3 regions of the Marinomonas sp. 63XJN7_7_ISO-PGPR-S23-202 genome follow, and region 1 is predicted to be linked to each of the others. Evidence: predicted binding sites of a transcription regulator. Region 1 holds the regulator's gene; each other region holds the start of a gene.
What was found. Region 1 encodes LexA, which represses DNA repair genes until DNA is damaged. Its sites were predicted from a motif close to TACTGTNTANNTANACAGTA; they were not measured.
Positions count from the first base shown of each region.

Region 1 (6,460 bases):
ACGGCGCGGACGCTTAGGTCTTTGTTTTTTCTCTGGAGCGGAGTCTGTTGTTTGGTTTTCCATATTGGAATCTATATTCTTCTATATTTTTGAATTTATGAAACTTTGCGGGGAGTGTACCTAAATGATAGGTTTTTATCACCCCTTGCGTTACTAAGTTACTGGTTTTCGCACCCCGTCATGGGATAAAAAGATGGAAAGCTATACCATGCGATACGGTGGAAGACTATCAATTAACTGTTGCCCATAGCGCTTTGTCCTGAGGCGCTTATCCAGTATATGAATTTCTCCCGAGTCTTTTTCACTCCGTAACAAACGTCCTGTCGCCTGCACCAAGCGTAAAGACGCATCTGGAATAGTAATTTCCATAAAGGGATTCCCACCACGTTTTTGTATCCATTCAGCCAGCGTTGCCTCAACCGGATCATCCGGTACGGCAAAAGGAATTTTGGCAATGTACACAGAGGTCAAATACTTACCTGGCAAATCCACCCCTTCGGCAAAACTCGCCAAACCAAATAGCAAACTGCCCTTACCCTCATCAATCTTGGCCCGGTGAGAATCCAGAATAACCCGTTTAGACTGCTCTCCTTGAGTTAAAAGGATTTCCTGCAATCCAGCAGCAAGCGATTTAGCAACGTCCTCCATTTGACGACGGGAAGAAAACAGCACTAAACTTCCTTTATCGGTATGAACATTCTTATTCAGGTAAGCCACTATCTCTGCAGTATGTTGATCCACACGATTTGGCTCATGCTCCATATTGGGTACCACCAATAGGCCATTATTCTGAAAATCAAACGGGCTTAACACTCGCAAATATTCACTTTCCCGAGGCACCCCTGAGCGCATATTAAAGCGATGGAATTGATTCAGCGCGGTCAGTGTGGCCGATGTGACCACCGCCCCAAAGCACTTATCCCATAATTGTTGGCGTAACGTATTCGCCGCCAGTATCGGCGAACCACCAAGCTCAACATCCTGCTCCATCCCTTGCCCTATCACCATTAACCAACGTGCATTAGGCGGAAAGTTTTGATCATCAACCGTGGAGTATAGACGCCATAACTCAACACATTGCTCCAAACGACCTAAAATCACCCCTAGAATCGGCTGCCAAGTCTCAGCGGTCTCTGAGGTAATTCCCATCCCCTCATTCTGTTTGGTTTTCTTACATTCATCCTGAATGCTTTCGATATTGTTGAACAGCTTCTGGTAGGAGGTCTGCAAACTATAAGCCAACTGGCGCAACTCGTCAGGTATCACACCAAACTCAAAGCGGTGATGATTATTGTCTTGATCCAACCCCAAACCTTGTATGTAAGGCGCCAACCCTTGTTGAGCATACTGAATAAAATTCACAATGCTCTGAATTTGTTGGGGAATTTTCAGCAACAACTGACCCGTTAAGCTAACGGCATCGGTCAACTCCTGTTTCAAATTCACCAAGTTCTTCTCCAACTGGCGAAGCCAAGTGATACTTTGCTGTAAACGCACTTCATGGCGAAAGTGACTAATGGCTTTATCAGGAAGATGATGGCCTTCGTCGAAGACATAGATGGTTTCTTTTGGCGGTGTAAGAATGGCACCACCACCTAGAGATAAATCAGCTAATACAAGGTCGTGGTTGGCAACAATCACATCGGCGACTTCAATTTCAGCCCGCGCTTTAAAAAACGGACAAGCTGAATAATTGGCACAGTTTCTATTCGTGCATTGTTGGTGATCCGTCGTTAAACGACGCCAATCTTGATCTCGGATCAGCCCTTCCCAATTATCTTTATCGCCGTCCCACTCACCCTTTGATAACGCCACATCCATTTCTTGGTACAACACCGTATTCACGTCATCGGCTTGCAAGTGCTGCTCAAACAACCCTGCAAACATGTCTTCCATACCTTGATCTTCCGAGCTTAAAAAACTCTCAAGATTGTTTAGACAGAGATAGCGGCCACGCCCTTTTGCCAAGGTATATTTAAAGCTTAACTCTGTATGAGCCAACAAATTAGGCAATTCTTTGTGCAAAATTTGTTCTTGCAAAGCAACGGTTGCCGTGGAAATGATTAGTTTCAAGCCTCGGGCTTTGGCTATAGGAATAGCCGCCAAACAATAGGACAGAGTCTTCCCGGTCCCTGTTCCAGCTTCAACAACTGCCACGTGCTTTTCGTCTAGTCGGTTACCTTCACTGTCTTGCTTGATATTCCCCAAGGTACGGGCAATTGCGCCGATCATCTGACGCTGACCAACTCGGGGCTTATGCTGTTTTGCTTCCAAAGAAGCACGGTAAGCAAGATGAATTTGTGTTTTTAGTTCGTCTGAAAGCATTTAAATTATTGAGAATCGTTGGTGATGCTGTATATAATAACAGTTACTGTATAAACAACCAGATGGCCCTATGATTAAATTAACCAAAAGACAATCTGACGTACTAGAAACCATTCGCGAATTTATTAGCGAAACCGGCTTTCCTCCAACACGTGCAGAAATCGCAGGTCGCTTAGGCTTTAAATCGCCTAACGCCGCCGAAGAACACCTGAAGGCCCTTGCCAAAAAAGGCGCCATCAAAATGCTCTCTGGTGCATCCCGAGGCATTCAATTAATTGAAGACCCTGTAGAAGCAGCAAATGACGAAGAGCTTGGCTTGCCCGTCATAGGAAAAGTGGCGGCAGGCTTTCCGATTCTCGCACAAGAAAACATTGCATCACATGTGAGCGTTCCACCTAGCATGTTTTCCCCTAAAGCGGATTACTTTTTGTCTGTTTCCGGCACCAGCATGAAAAATATCGGCATTATGGAAGGAGATCTTCTCGCTGTCCATAAAACCACCACTATTCGTAATGGCCAGATAGTCGTTGCCCGCATTGGCGATGAAGTTACCGTTAAACGCTTCTATCAAAAAGGCAGTCAAGTACGCCTACAACCCGAAAATGAGGAGTTTGACGATATTCTTGTTGATCTGGAAAGCGAAGAATTTGCCATCGAAGGCTTATCTGTCGGCGTCATTAGGCAAACAGTTTGATTTAATGCCTTTGCTAATCCAGCACGTATTCTAATGGATAAAAATTAGGCCAACCTAACCATCCATTAAAATACGAGCAAGAAAAATGCGAAGCCATGGCTTCGCATTTTTTGTTTCATTCTGATCAATGTAAGATTTTAGGGCGCATATCCATGTCTTCCAAATACTCAGCGTCATCCCCAAACGCTGACTCGTCAGAATATACAAAGTCTATGCCTGCATGGAACATGCACTTAGCTAATTCAAAATACCTTTCTTTCAAATACGACTTCGTCGTATCGGAAATGACCAAGGTAGCCAGCGGTTCCACACTCTCTCCGTCTTCACTTGCTGGTCTCAATACAATATCGCCATTATCGAGTTCAACAATCTCTAGATAAGATTCTTTCATAATTAATACTCTGATGATTCTTCTCTAAAACGCAACACCAACTCAACAAGCTTTGACAAGTACAAACCAACTGAAGCACCGGCATCCGATCCTTTACCAATTATATTGTCCGAACTCATACCAGAAAACGACGTATAGTGACATTCCAACTGAGCAATGAATGCTTGCTCTAATTGATTCAGCCAAGAGTGGGGTTGTAAAGCAAGATCCGATAACTCACTCAATGTGGGAACCACAACTCCTGTCTCTTTCGCTGCATGTTGTAATTTCAATATATCCAATTCTGATTTCAGACTATAAGCCGTTTTGATCTCTTGTAGCAAACCGTTCAAAGCACTGCGAAGGTGAAACAAAGACGCCCCTTCTAATCCAGCGAGCAACCAAGACTCTTCGCACTGCTGGCTTTGCTGCAAAAAACGTCGTGCTGCGTCTAACTTCTGATTGGTAACGCTTGCTTGACTCGCGTTACTCATTTCTTTTTCTTACCCTCTTCAACAACCCATTTACTACCAACATAATACGCTTTCCAGCCCGTTGGTTTGCCTTCTTCTTCGGTCATCACATACTGCTCTTTCGTTTTGCGACTGTAGCGAATCACCGTAGGACGCCCCTCATTATCCTTAACGGGCGCCGTTTTGAAAAAGTGATATTTAGGATCAATTTGATCCATAAACGGAAGCAGCTCTTTCACTAATGGCGCACGCGTTTCTCGTTTACGAGGAAACTGACTGGCTGCCAGAAATAAACCGGTTGCTCCATCACGCAATACATAATGGTCATCGACTTTGTCACAAGCCAAATCTGGCATGGGAACAGGATCCATTTTTGGTGGCGCTGCCTCACCATTTTTCAATAGCTTACGAGTATTTTTACATTCTTCGTTTGTACACCCAAAGTATTTCCCAAAGCGACCCGTTTTAAGCTGCATTTCGGAGCCACACTTATCACACTCTAGAACAGGGCCATCGTAACCTTTGATTTTAAAGGATCCCTTCTCTACTTCGTACCCAGAACAGGCCGGATTATTACCACAAACATGCAGTTTGCGATGCTCATCCATCAAATAGCTGTCCATGGCCGAACCACAAATTTTACAGCGGCGTTTGCCGATTAAGGCTTTAGATTCCCCTTCCTCATCATCAACGGCAATCGCTTCATCACCACGAACCAGGTTAATCGTGGCCTTACAACGTTCTTTAGGTGGTAACGAGTAACCTGAACAAGACAAGAATACCCCCGTACTCGCTGTACGGATTTGCATGGGACGAGAGCAAGTCGGACACTCAATATCAGTCGGTGTCGGCTCGTTTGGCATCATCCCTTCATCCGGTGATTCCGCTTTGGATAACATACCACTGAAATCTTTATAAAACGCATTCAACGTTTTAATCCAATCTTTCTTACCTTCCGCGATATCATCCAGCTGCTCTTCCATTTCAGCAGTAAAGCTAAAATTCATTAAAGAATGGAAGCTATCCACTAAGCGTTCGGTAACTATATCCCCCATTTTTTCCGCGTAAAAACGACGATTTTCAACCCGTACATAACCACGATCTTGAATCGTTGAAATAATGGAAGCGTAGGTAGAAGGGCGTCCAATACCTCGTTTTTCCAACTCTTTTACCAAACTGGCTTCGCTAAAGCGGGCAATAGGCTTAGTAAAATGCTGCTCCGGCAACAAAGAGTCAAGCGCCAAGGTTTCCCCTTGAGCCACATCTGGTAGGATATTGTCTTCGCCCTTTTTCGCGAACGACTGCATGGCTCGAGTGTAACCATCAAAACGCAAAATACGCCCTTTGGCTTTAAATTCGTATTCGCCGCTCGTTACCGTAACAGAGGTAGAGGTATACAAAGCCGGTGTCATTTGACACGCCATAAATTGACTACGAATTAAGTCATAGAGACGATGGGAGTCTTTTTCCATGCCTTGCAGATCATCAGGTCGTACATTCACATCCGATGGACGGATGGCTTCATGGGCTTCTTGTGCCCCCTCTTTACTGCTGTAACGTAGTGGCTCTTTCGGTAAATATTTATCACCAAAGTTCGATAAAATATATTCTCGTAACGCTTCAACCGCCTCCACACTCAAGTTGGTCGAATCCGTACGCATGTATGTGATGTAACCCGCTTCGTATAAGCGCTGGGCGAGCATCATGGTTTTCTTCACACCAAACCCTAAGCGCGTGCTCGCGGCTTGTTGTAACGTCGAGGTGATAAAGGGTGCAGAAGGCTTACTGCTGGTCGGCCTATCTTCGCGATTGCTAACCTGATAATTCGCGCCATCCAATCGAGCCACATGGGCATCAGACTCTGCCTTACTAACTGGACGATACTCTTTGCCTTGGTACTTTACCGCATCAAACTTAATGGTCTCTTTAGTCGGCGTTTTCAGTAACGCTTGCAACTCCCAGTACTCTTCTGGAACAAAGGCACGAATCTCTTTTTCTCGTTCAACAATCAAGCGAACAGCAACGGACTGAACACGCCCAGCAGATAAACCACGAGCCACTTTTGCCCATAGCAAAGGCGACACCATAAAGCCCACCACACGGTCTAAGAAACGACGCGCTTGCTGTGCATTAACACGGTTAATATCGAGCTCAGAGGGCGTTTCAAACGCTGCTTGAATGGCTTTTTTAGTGATCTCATTAAAGACCACTCGTTTGTAGCGATTGTCATCACCACCTATGGCTTCTCGCAAATGCCACGCAATGGCCTCTCCTTCTCTATCCAAATCCGTCGCCAGATAGATCTGATCGGCATTCTTGGCTAAGCGTTTTAGCTCATCAACCACTTTCTCTTTGCCGGGCAGCACTTCATAATGGGCTTCCCAGTCATTTTCAGGGTCAATGCCCATACGAGCAATAAGCTGCTGTTGTGATTTACGACGCTTATACTCCGCCTTTTCTTCCGGGCTCATCTTGCGCGTCAAAGCCGCTTGCTTAGCACGTTCTTGAGGCGTTGACTTCGCTGTCGTACCAGAAGGCAAATCGCGAATGTGACCCACACTCGACTTAACAACAAAGTCATTGCCTAGGTATTTATTG
Region 1 covers NZ_CM149677.1:2,724,032-2,730,491, forward strand. The annotation lists gene AC0VYG_RS12630 (DEAD/DEAH box helicase) at 1-63, opposite strand, end outside; gene dinG (ATP-dependent DNA helicase DinG) at 202-2,325, opposite strand; gene lexA (transcriptional repressor LexA) at 2,396-3,019, shown strand; gene AC0VYG_RS12645 (hypothetical protein) at 3,144-3,410, opposite strand; gene AC0VYG_RS12650 (DUF6586 family protein) at 3,413-3,883, opposite strand; gene topA (type I DNA topoisomerase) at 3,880-6,460, opposite strand, start outside.

Region 2 (6,460 bases), 2.3 Mb from region 1:
CTAGTTAGCCCCATTAATAAATTAATTAAAAAGAAAGGGAAAACAGGCACCAAGCGTAAAGTAAACAGATAAAAAGCACCGTCTCGCTCAATACCTTCATTAATCGTACTAAGACGGCTACCAAAGCGGGCCTGTACCACATCTTGCAGCAAATAACGGGACACAAGAAAAGCACAAGTCGCACCAATCGAACTGGCAAAGGACACCATCAACACCCCCCACCCTAGACCAAATAAGGCCCCAGCGGCCAATGTCATAATGGCAGCCCCCGGCAAAGAGAGCGCGGTAATCGCAATGTAGAGTAAAAAGAAGGCGCCATACACCAGTAAAGGGCTCTTATTACGCCACATTTCAAACTGTTCTAACCCTGATTTTAAGCCATCCAGTGTCAGCAGACGGTTTAAATCAAAATAGAAAAAGCCGACTACCATCAGCACAATGACAACAAGCAGTCCGATTTTTTTCATATAGCAAATCCATTAAGTCTATGTTACTGAGTATACGCATTAGACGTTAGAACAGGTCGATTTCTTACGGAGAAAGTATGCATTTACTTAATATATTCAAGAAGCGCATTAACCCATGCACAATAAGACGAACGACGAGAGGTTCTAAGAAGGATTTGAAGGTAAACGACCTGCTAAGAAACTAAAAAGCCCACCTAGCACACACAAAAACAGCACCAGCAATACCAAGCCTTCAGTATTCATTAAGGCAATCATGGCGGCGAAACTTGGCGGCCCAATGGTGGCTCCTAAATTTCCTAACTGGGCTATTAAACCGTAGCCTTGGGCCTGTTCGCCCGCAGACCGAGTAACCAATGGAATCATCGACAAAGCCGACCCAGGCACCATACCCGCCGATAGCACCATCAAGCTAACAGACAGCGCAAAAACAATAGGATAAGACTGACTAAAATGGGCGAACACCGCTCCCACAGCAACCGAGGAAAACGCCAACAAGGCGACGCGTTGTGGGCGCATCACATATTGGGATAACGCCCCCGCCAAAAATGTGCCAGCCGTACTGGTTAACGGCAAGGTGATACGCAACAAATTTCTTAGTTTCTCGTCCGAAATCAACGTCGGAATATACGTCAGAAGGGACACCAACATACAGGTGTAAAACAAAAACACCAAAGCCGGCATCAATGTACGGGGCGTCTTATACATATTGCGTAATTGCGTCCAAAAACCTAACGAGGACGGAGCACTTTGATTCTCATAAACCGATTTGTATTGACTGAGCAGCCACCATAAGACAAGCGCCATACTGCCAATGAGCACCCCATGGACAAGCAAAAGCCCCTGTAGACCATAGGCACTCAGCAATTTATTGCCTAGCCAACCAGTTATAGCAAACGCCACCCCAAAGAAGGTACCCCACAGGCCCATGGTAATAGAACGGTGTTGGGGCGCACTTAATCGCGCAATCATGGTTGGCGCAGCCACCACGACACCTAACTGCGACATGCCTTCTAATACGCGAAGTACCAGCATTGTTATAAAGGATGGCAAAAAGGATTCAAGAACGGACAGCAAAGAACCAATGGCTAGAGCACCCACTAACACATTGAGATACCCCATGCGCCCTGCGACCACACCTGCAGACGCCCCAAAAATCAAGCCGACAATCCCCACCACAGAAATCAACGCCCCAGTCCAAGCAGGCCCGGCTTGATAATGAGTTAACAGTTCATCATAAGAAATGGAAAACTTCGCGAACTGCATCGCCGCCGCCACCCCAGAAACCCATAATAAAACCACCTCAAACCAATGGGTTTTCTGAGGCTGCGCCATGTCAGACATAAACTCTTCCTTTTTAACGTATTCATTCCAATGGGAATACGCCTGTGTAATGGATCAAAAAGCTCGCCATTATACACAATATAAGATGTCTCAATAACCACTCAAATTAAGCTTGTTGAGCAGGCACCGCTAAAGGTGGCGCTTTCAAGTCTCGCAGACGAAGCCCCACATTCCCCAAAATTAACATGATCGCCCCAATAATCTGGTAGCTGGTTAAGCTCATATCTAAAAAGAACCAGTTAATACCTGCCGCAAAGACAGGAAACGACATTTCTGCCAAGGTAGCAAATTGTGCGGGGACGGATTTTAATCCCTGATAATAAAACCACATACCAATCAGACCACTGAGTAATGCCATCACCACGACAAGCCCGACTTTCGTCATGGGCATGGCTACCAGGCTAGACGGCATCATCATGGCTAAAGGCACCAGTACACACAAACCGGATAAAAAGCGTCCTGACAGGATGGCGTTGGCAGGCACCCCTTGATAAGAAAGGTACTTACCACATACGGTAGCAGCGCCCCACGCAGCAACAGCAATTAAGGTAAATCCATAGCCTTTTAAAATATCAATATTGTTATTGGTATAGTGCCACTGAGCGCTACCAAGGGAATGAATATCTGGCCACATCATGACAAGACTGCCCGCTAAAATCACCACCGCCCAGCGCACAAAATGCCCACGTATACGCTCTTTTAAGAAAAAATAAGCCAGTAAAATCGCGACAATGGGTTGCAGTTTTTGCAGCAAAATAACCACTGTCGGGTTGAGGTAGTGAAAAGCTTGGGTAAACGCCAAGGTGCCCAACGCCGACCCGACACCGCCAATAAAAAATAAGCAGCCAAACGAGGTGCGTGATAAATGCCGAAAGGCATAACGGTGACGAAACAATAACGGGCTGGTGACTAACACCAAGGTCAGATGTTCCATCAGAACTATCTGTAAAGTGGAAAACCCCGCGTTTAGAAGGGGGTAACGAATGAGAGTATCTAATGCCCACGTGAAACACGCGATCATAATAAACAATGTGCCTGCCATCTTGTTTGTCTCCTAAAATTAAGATGCACAGGGGTGATGAGGAATATACCAAACAAAGCAGTACTTCACGCTCGTCATACACGACGCCTAAAGCACGCATACCAAAGCCGGATGACCATCATTTAACGGCGTAGCCTTAAACGACTTTCATCAAGCATTAGTCTATCTGGTCGATCTTCTATCATCCGGACTATAACCGTCGGCTCTGGCGTCTCACCAGATCTGCTGACCCTTTTTCCTGCATCCTCCCTTAGGAGATCATCTGAAAAAGGCGCTCGCGGGCTGATTACGAAGCATGGCTTGTAATATACCGCCGGTGGGGAATTTCGCCCCGCCCCGAAGTTCGATTTAGTAACATTCTATTGGTAAATAGAGTGAGCTATTACTTTACCGCGACACATCCAGACAGACAACCACAAAAATTTGATCGAATGTATCAAAACAATGAAAACTGATCCCCTACTTTGGCTGGCACAGTAAACTGACTGCAATCAAACCGACTCAATCGTTCATCAGACAATCCATATTTGCGTCTTGCTAAATGAAAACGTTGGTTAATGATATCGGCAAACAGACCTTCCCCTGTCATGCGCTTACCAAAGCGACTGTCGTATAGCTTGCCACCGCGCATGTCCATAATACGCTGCAACACATGGGAAGCTCGGTCGGGATAATGCTGTATCAGCCACTCTTCAAACAATGGCGCAACTTCATGGGGCAAACGCAGCATAATGTAGTGAATAGATTGGGCTCCAGTGTCTGCTGACGCCGCAACAATCTGTTCCATCTCATGATCATTGATAAACGGAATCACCGGTGCCACCAGAACAGTCACGGGAATGCCCGCCTCACGTAACGCTTTAATCACCTGCAAACGCGTTTTTCCTGAGGCGGTTCTGGGCTCTAGAATACGCTTTAAATGATTATCTAACGTCGTCACACTGATTGCCACGTGCACCAAATGCTTTTGAGCCATCTCAGTGAGAATATCTAAATCACGCAGAATCAAGGTACTTTTGGTAATTAAAGACACAGGCTGACCATAGGCCAAACACACGGACAACAGCTGGCGAGTTATTCCCAGTTGCTTTTCTATTGGTTGGTAGGCATCGGTATTGATCCCCAACGCAATCGGCTCACAACGATAGCTCGGATGAGCAAGCTCTTTCTCAAGAAGCGCCGCCGCATTCAGCTTTGTGGTTAACTTGGTTTCAAAATCCAGCCCTGGTGATAAATCCAAATACGCGTGGCTTGGCCTTGCAAAGCAATAGACACAACCATGCTCACAACCTCGATACGGATTCACCGACAAGGTAAAGGGAATATCCGGGGAGTTATTACGGGTGATAATCGTCTTAGCCGTTTCGTAACGAACTTGTGTTTTTGGCGATGACGTTTCGAGCGCCTCGACAGAGACATCATTTTCGTCCACTTCCACTAAGGTAATGGCAAAACGCCCTGCTAGGTTGCTCGCTGTACCACGACCTTTTATGGGTTTATTGGCAGAAAAATCAGACATAATAGCACCCCAATATACTGTATATAAATACAGTATATTTTATTTATGCTATTCTAGCAAAAACGATTAATGAGGGGCGGTTAAAGTGAGCTAAACTGACCTGCTAAATGGAATGACCTTCTCGTATCCTGTCACGCTTAATCTTCCCCCTTAAGAGGTCACGGCTGCTTTTTTGATCATCTGAGTGTTCTCACCGCGATGCTGTTTCATCAGAGCCTTTAAGTTCATTAATAGCATAGGTAATACAATCATTGTGAAAGCGATGTTTGATAACGGGACCGACAACCATACGCCTTCAATACCCAAAAACCTTGGCAAAATAAACAAGAAAGGCAATTGCACGATCATGTTTCCGACAGAGACAAACAAGGCTTGACCGCTTTTTCCTACCGCCACAAAGTAAATCGACGCCATAAATAAGAAGCCATCTAAAAATAACGCCATCAAATGCAAGCGGATACCCACTTTGGTGGCTTCAATCAAAGATCCATTAGCACCAGAAAAAAAGTGGGTGAAAAATTCAGGAAAGAGATTCAACACAATGACCACAACGACACCGGAACCAACCGTTACTGAAAACGCTAACTTTACCGTTTGGATAATGCGTTGGTACTGCTTCGCCCCCAAGTAATAGCTCACTGGCGGCTGCAAGCCACTCACCAAGCCTTCGGCAAAAAAGTAATAGCAACTGGCTAAATATCCAACGATGGCGAACGCTGCCAATTGTGTTGTGTCCCCATAAGTCATAAATAACCGATTATGCAGAGCGATGATAAAACTCATATAGATAAACATCACCAAGTTCGACGAACCAAGCTGCATGATCCTTTTAGCGATGTGTTTATCAAATTGATTCAGGGATAAAACAGTTTTTGCTTTAGGCGAGGTAAAATATTGTAAGCACAAAATGCAGGTAGCCAGCTGAGCGATCAAGGTTGCCACGGCCGCCCCTTTTAACCCCATTCCTAACATCCCTAAAAAGACATAGTCCAAAACAATGTTCAATAATGCTCCGACCACAATAAAGAGCGTCGCCATGTTCGGACTATCGTCATTTCGTACTAACATGGGCATGGCACTGGCGCCAATGGAAATTAACGCACCATAAGACATAATCTCAACATACTGCCAGCTTAGCACCAAGGTGTTCCCTACCGCCCCTTGTAACAGCAAGCCACTTTTCCCAAAAGTCGTAAACACCAAAGAAGCAAATAAGCCAATCCCAACGACTAAAAATAAAGACGTCATCAACGTTGATTGTGTCGCAGGAAGATTCTTCTCACCACGATATTGAGACAACACACTGCCGCCGCCCATACCGATAAGAAGACCAAAGCCCATTATCAGACCCAATAATGGAATCGCCATATTGATTCCAGCTAAGCCTTCGCTTCCCACATAATGCCCAACAAAGAAACCATCAATAATTTGATACAGACCACTCACCAGCATGGCGACAATAGAAGGAATCGCAAAGCGCCAAAAGGCCTGTGCAACCGATTTTGGTGGTTGAGTGGGTGTCACGGTTGGCATTTTGCCTCTCCCATTGCGTAAAAGTAGGAGAATAATATGATAAATTCAGATATAACAAAGTTAGTTACCATCCGCTTTTAGGATACATAACTGAGTCAGTAAACTGGCTTTGAAGACATACTTGAACTGGAGAGGTGTATGAACTGGAGAGGTGTATGAACTGGACCCTTGATCAACTACTCGCTTTTGTGACCGCCGCTGAATTAGGTTCCTTTTCTGCTGCCGCAAGAAAGCTTAACAAAGCACAATCACGTATTAGCAGCGCCATCTCCAATTTAGAGCTGGACTTAGGGTTTGATCTGTTTGATCGCCGCTCAAAGTACCCAGCGCTAACCACTTTAGGAAAAGAAATGCTGCCTGAAGCCCAAGCTATTCTGAATCAATGTTTACGCTTAGAATCACGAGCCTTAACCGCTGCGGGTCAGGAGCCGATCTCATTACGTATTGCCATTGACGAGGCGCTTCCTTTAGAAACCATCCATACTATTTTTTCCCAATTCGGCGACACCTTTCCCAACACTCATTTGGTCATTACTAATGGCTCCCAAGATGATATCG
Region 2 covers NZ_CM149677.1:378,207-384,666, reverse strand. The annotation lists gene AC0VYG_RS01760 (FAD-dependent oxidoreductase) at 1-467, opposite strand, end outside; gene AC0VYG_RS01755 (MFS transporter) at 612-1,808, opposite strand; gene AC0VYG_RS01750 (DMT family transporter) at 1,915-2,850, opposite strand; FMN riboswitch at 3,020-3,198, opposite strand; gene AC0VYG_RS01745 (PA0069 family radical SAM protein) at 3,287-4,369, opposite strand; gene AC0VYG_RS01740 (MATE family efflux transporter) at 4,520-5,902, opposite strand; gene AC0VYG_RS01735 (LysR family transcriptional regulator) at 6,058-6,460, shown strand, end outside.
Region 2: a site for LexA is predicted at 4,385-4,404, ahead of AC0VYG_RS01745 (PA0069 family radical SAM protein). Genes of this name have one in related genera too.

Region 3 (6,460 bases), 320 kb from region 1:
AGCATCACGAATTTAGCTGGGTTGAAGGAAAACGCCACCAAGCTTAAGGCAAAGATACCAAAGATGCCTAAGAGTGCCACGCCGTGGCCTTTTTTGTCGGCCAATTTGCCCACAAAGAAGCCTGCAATCATGCCAGTCAAACCAATCATCCCCCAAGTATAACCGCCTAAAGCGGATGGTAAGGATAGTTCTGCTAAGTAGGTGTTTAGCCAAGTGGTGAATGTTATGGTAGAGGCACCAACCAACAAAAGAATAAAGCATGATAGAAACGCTGTGCGTTCACGAAGAACGGTTTTAAATAGCTGTTTCGTTTCCATTGCCACGGCAAAGTTAACATCAATGTCTTGGGTTTGTGCTTGACTACGCATGCTTTTCAGCAATGTGAAGGTGGCGAAGACAACGATCAAACCCAACACTGCCGCTGCCATCCAGCTGCTGCGCCAGCCCAGTAAGGGTACGATTAACAAGATAATCAGGCCGTTGACACTGTAACCCCACGCGGTACCACTGGAGGCAATCGAAAGGTTCGTTGCAGTGCGGTCAGCACGCCCATGTCGTGTCACCAATTCCACAATAGAACCCCAGCTCATAGCGGCACTGGCGGCCATAATGGTCAATAAACAAATCATGATGACGGGATTATCCAGACATCCCATGATGAACAGCAAAGAAGAAGTCAGTGTGCCTGTAACAAGCAAGGTACGACCTGAATCTAAGCGATGACCAATTACACCCAACATCATGGCACCACACAAATACGCAATCTGTGTGAGCGCACCCGCTAATGCAAGATACCAACTATTGATATCCAGCGTCTGCTGCATCATTGGCACTAAGGCTGCGAATAAAAACATACCAAAGCCGTGGCTGATGGCCTGATTAAAACCAAAGGTGACTGCGAGCCGCATTGCAATTCTCCTTGCACGAGTGACTAATTGGGTTGATGTATAAAAAACACTCACTGAGTGAATGCCGCCATATTAGGGCCTTGCATTTGTTCGGTAAATCGATAAATATTAAATTCTACGTTCAACAATATTGAAGACTAAAATATGCGTGATTTACCGATTAATTTGCTGCGCACATTTATGGTAGTGGCGGACACTCTGAACCTGACAGAAGCTGCCAAACAGCTGCATAAAGCGCCCTCAACAGTGAGCATGCAGCTCAATCGTCTTGAAGATTTGATTGCTAATCCGTTGATGGAGCGAGGACAACATGGTGTGCGTTTGACTGCTGTAGGCGTTCAGTTAAAAAACCACGCTCAGCAGCTGCTTAATCTGCATGATCAAATTGTTGGTTCTTTTCAGAATATGGACATTGGTGGGGTGGTGCGTCTTGGTACCCATGACCAATACACCAGTCGAACCCTTGCACCGATTTTGCAAGACTTCATATTGAGCTATCCAGAAGCCCAGTTAGAGGCTTTCTGCGATTATCGCCCCGATCATTTAGTCAACCTGCTCAATAAGGGAAAATTGGACATTGCTCTTGTGGAAATGTTGGCAGATACGGAAGGAGGGGTTCGTTTACGCCGTGATGAATTGGTGTGGGTTGGCGCTAAAGGGCATTTTGTCCATATGCAAGCGGTTTTACCTTTGGTGGTGTTTTCGGAAGGCTGTCAACATCGCCAGTATGCATGCCAATCGCTAGACGCTGCCGGCATTCCCTATCGGATAGCCTTTACCAGTCAAAGTCGATCGGGTGTGTTGGCAGCCGTTCGAGCAGGCGTCGGGGTTGCCATTGTGCCTTATCAAACGTTAGACGATGACTTAGTGATTTATCGTGATTTGCCCACTTTGCCAGATATGGAAGTGTCTTTGTTTGTGTCACCAAAAGCGAACGAAGCCACCCGACGTTTGGAGCAAATCATTGTGGAGAATGCCATTTTTAATCCAGCGGCCGCTGAAGTGGATTTCAACTAGCGGGACTTGACAAGCATCCGTCATTGCTAAATGTCACCTCTTAGAAAAAATTCACTTGGTCATTAGTGCTGCTTGAAACTATACTGTATATAAATACAGTATTTTGGTGTTAACTATGCGTGTGACTTATCTTGGATCTTCAAACTCTGCTTCTTTTATCGCGGATCATCGTATTCAGGTTCCTCTTTATGTTGAGTCTGTGTCGGCGGGTTTTCCGTCGCCCGCTCAGGACTTTATTGAGAAGACGCTTGATCTTAATGAATTATGCGTTCCCCGCCCGATGGCGACGTTTTTTGTGCGTGCCCAGGGGGATTCGATGATTGAGGCGGGTATTCATTCAGGGGATGTGTTGGTGGTCGACCGTTCGCTAACGGCACGTCATGGGGACATCGTGATTGCTTGTCTTCATGGCGAGATGACAGTGAAAACGTTGGAGCTAAACCCCAATGTGTTGCTGCGCCCGAAAAACAAAGCTTATAAGGCCATTCATATTACCGAAGAGTCGGAACTGGAAATATTCGGCGTGGTAACGGGAGTGGTTCGTAAGTATGAGCGGGGCTAATAAGACGGCTTTCGCATTGGTCGATTGCAATAATTTTTACGCCAGTTGTGAGAAATTATTCCGGCCAGATTTAAAGCACATGCCTGTTGTTGTGCTATCGAATAACGATGGCTGTATTGTGGCGCGCTCCAAAGAAGCTAAAGCTCTGGGCGTGAAAATGGGGGTGCCGCTGTTTCAGGCTCAGGCGGCGATAAGGCAGCATGGTATTGTGTGTTTTTCGTCGAATTATGCCCTGTATGCGGATTTGTCAAATCGAGTAATGGCAATCTTAGAGGAGGAAGCGCCACGGCTTGAGGTCTATTCAATCGATGAAGCGTTCCTCGATCTAACGGGCGTAGAATATGCCATGGATTTACTGACGTTTGGTAAACGGCTAAAAACCAAAGTGGATAAATGGACGGGGATCACGGTAGGGGTGGGGATTGCGCCAACCAAGACGCTGGCCAAGCTGGCGAATGAGGCGGCGAAGCGATACCCAGCAACGGGATCCGTAGTGGATTTGATGAACCCTGATCGACAAAAGCGCCTATTGTCGTTGGTTGATGTGAGTGACGTGTGGGGCGTAGGTCGGCGAATCACCGAGCGGTTGCGTGCTAGGGGAATTCGCACGGCATTGGACTTGGCGAATGCGAACCCTAGGGCCATTCGAAGCGAGTTTTCCGTGGTATTGGAGCGGACGGTGCAAGAGTTGAACGGGGTGTCTTGTCTAAATCTTGAATTGGTGCGCCCAACAAAACAGCAAATTATTTGCAGCCGATCATTTGGCCATCGTATTACGGAAAAACAGGAGCTGCGGGAAGCCATCGCTAAATATACGACTCGTGCTGCAGAGAAACTACGCAAGGAAAAGCGCCTTTGTCGTGTCGTGAATGTGTTTATTCGTACCAGTTCGCATGCTCATGATGGGAAGCACTATAGGAACGCTTTGTCTGTTGAGCTCCCCAATCCCACAGACGATACGCGGGACTTACTGAACGTTACCGAGGTGTTGTTTTGTCGCCTATGGCGTGACGGATTTCGTTATATGAAAGGCGGCGTGATGCTGGCGGATTTCTATGAACATGGCGCTTATCAGCACGATTTTTTTCGAGCGGACGGTATGAAAGCCAACTCACAAGCCTTAATGAACGTGGTGGACCAAATCAACCGTAGCGGTCAGGGCAACATCTTTTTCGCCTCACAAGGCGTATCACCACAGTGGGCCATGAAGCGCGATCATCTATCGCCCGCTTATACAACCAAATGGGAAGAATTGCCAAAAGTTTGGTAGAGAGATAAAACACCTCGCTCAAGTGAGCATGATCAAGCTGGCCAACCTTATCTAAGAAAAGAGTTTGACACTGATTTGACTCATTGCCTCTCTAACTCATTGATCCCACTCATTATAGGATGATCTGGTTTGGCGCCAAATTGGTGCGCACCGTATTGGGATGTTGTTTTTTTGTGCATTATCTTATTTGTGTTCTTGCTTTAGGTGCCGTCTCTTAGAATACTGTGAGTGGTATGAAAATTGCTGTTTTTGCGATATGGAACCCTTCGGACGAAAGACTCGCCGATCACTGCATTATGGGAGCGGGAGTACCCACTCAAGCACGCACATTATCTCAGGATGAACCCTCAAGGGGGCGGCAAGGTGCCGTAACAACAACTCCAACAAACGGAGACATATCCTATGTCCATCACTGATCAATCTATCGCCACAGACTCTCTGCAGGATAGCGGAATTGAGGCTCGTGGTATTGAACGCGTTATGCCCCACGAACGTACTCACGTTAGTGTTATTGATAATTTTACCATGTGGCTGTCAGCCAACCTGGTTATCTCCACCGTAGCGCTTGGCGCTCTGGCTATTCCGATTTTTCAGCTTGGTTTCTGGGACAGCCTGTCCATTATCGTGCTGTTCAATATACTCGGTGTGCTGCCTGTGGCGTATTTCTCCACACTAGGACCGCGCCTTGGCCTGCGTCAGATGACCATCGCGCGGTTTTCTTTTGGCTGGAATGGTGCCAAGATCATGGCTCTGTTTAATGTCGCTGCCTGTATTGGCTGGTCGGCAGTAAACGTCATCGTTGGTTCGCAGATTATCACCAACCTGAGTAACGGTGTGGTGCCTGTATGGGCGTCGATTTTGGCGATTGCCGCGCTGACGACGGCCGTAAGTGTATATGGCTACCGTTATGTGCATCGCTACGAGCGTTATGCTTGGGTTCCTATGGCGATTATCTTCTGTATTGTTGCGGTGAGCACCCATGGTCAAATGAGTGTTGTGCCGACCCCCGCCTGGAACATGGCACATATTGCATCATTGGTTTCCTTCGGTGGTGCCATCTATGGTTTCGCGACGGGTTGGAGTTCCTATGCGGCCGATTACAGTGTGAATCAGCCTGAGCATACATCGGCCGCTAAAATCTTCTGGCTGACCTTTTTTGGTGTGACCATTCCCTGTATCTTGCTGGAATCGCTGGGTCTAGGTTTGACGACAGTCGGGGCGTTTAGTAAAGCGGCCAGCGAAGGTGGTGGTGCCTTACTGGCGGTAGCGCTGCATCCGCTGGGTGGGTTTGGAAACGTGCTGATGCTTCTTTTGGCCTTGTCGGTTATTGCTAATAATATCCCTAACGACTACAGCCTTGGTTTGTCTATTCAGGTGCTTGGCAAAGCGTTCCATAAGGTCAACCGAGCGGTGTGGACTTTTATCGGTGCGGTGATCTATATCCTCATTGCTATCGTTGCGGCAGCGCACTTTAATTCTACATTGGAAAACTTTCTGCTGATGGTGGCCTACTGGCTGAGTCCTTGGACCGTTATACTGATTTTAGAGCATTTTGTCATGCGCCGTGGTAAATACAACCTCGATGATTGGAACGAGGCGCGCCACCTGCCAGTGGGTTGGGCAGCTGTTATATCCATGGCTATTGGCTTATTTGGCGTCTACTTAGGGGCGGCACAATTATTGTTTGTTGGCCCAATTGCTGGTTTATTTAATCCTCCTTACGGCATGGACATAGGCTTCGAAATGGGACTGGTATTTGCTAGCGTGTCTTATTTGATCCTTAGACCAATCGAAATGCGAGCCCACGCAAGGTAAATTCATAGGTGTTGCCGAGAAGCAGTATAGGGAAATGAGCGTGGTGAAAAAAACCACCATGAGCGAGCTTGGCAACATCATCCTCGCCTTACACGATGCATCATCGCAGGGGAGCGATAAGACGTGAGCGTCTATTGTCTGAAAATGGGAAGTATTACCGAAAGTTTTCTAGGGATATAACACTTGTTTTTTTGGTGCGGATGGGGGGACTTGAACCCCCACGACCGTAAGGCCACTAGCACCTGAAGCTAGCGTGTCTACCAATTCCACCACATCCGCAGTACTGAGAATTTGCTTTATCACATGTTGTATAAAAATGGTGCGGATGGAGAGACTCGAACTCTCACGCCGTGAAGCACTGGAACCTAAATCCAGCGTGTCTACCAATTCCACCACATCCGCATGTCGTGATAACGGCGAGAATCATACCGATATTTGTTTATGATGCAAGCTTTTTTGTTGGCTTTTGGGGGCTATTTTAGCGGCGATGAAAGGTTTTTTTCCTGGTCTCAAACGAGGACATTAGCAGGGAAAAATGCTTTAATACCGCCTCTTCAAATCTGTTTGTTTTAGCTGAGTGACTCGATGGAAAGCAGTTCGGTTTCGACCCTGATGGACCCGCTAGATTTAGCGACTTTTTTTGTTTTTATCACCTGTTGGTGGGGCTATGCATTTTATGCTTTGTATAATTCGAAGCGTAAGTCCTGCTTGGTAAGTGTGTTACATCAATTCCGTCTGGCGTGGATGTCGCGTTTGTTGCGACGGGATAACCGTATCGCGGATTCTTCTGTGATCGCGAATCTTGAACGCAGTAGTTTATTTTTTGCCTCGAGTTCCTTGATTATTATTGCGGGGCTCTTTGCTGGTTTTAAGTATTCTAAAGAGGCG
Region 3 covers NZ_CM149677.1:2,404,704-2,411,163, forward strand. The annotation lists gene AC0VYG_RS11100 (MFS transporter) at 1-908, opposite strand, end outside; gene AC0VYG_RS11105 (LysR substrate-binding domain-containing protein) at 1,053-1,925, shown strand; gene umuD (translesion error-prone DNA polymerase V autoproteolytic subunit) at 2,041-2,487, shown strand; gene umuC (translesion error-prone DNA polymerase V subunit UmuC) at 2,474-3,757, shown strand; gene AC0VYG_RS11120 (cytosine permease) at 4,160-5,572, shown strand; tRNA gene AC0VYG_RS11125 (tRNA-Leu) at 5,765-5,851, opposite strand; tRNA gene AC0VYG_RS11130 (tRNA-Leu) at 5,890-5,974, opposite strand; gene AC0VYG_RS11135 (DUF599 domain-containing protein) at 6,158-6,460, shown strand, end outside.
Region 3: a site for LexA is predicted at 2,007-2,026, ahead of umuD (translesion error-prone DNA polymerase V autoproteolytic subunit). Genes of this name have one in related genera too.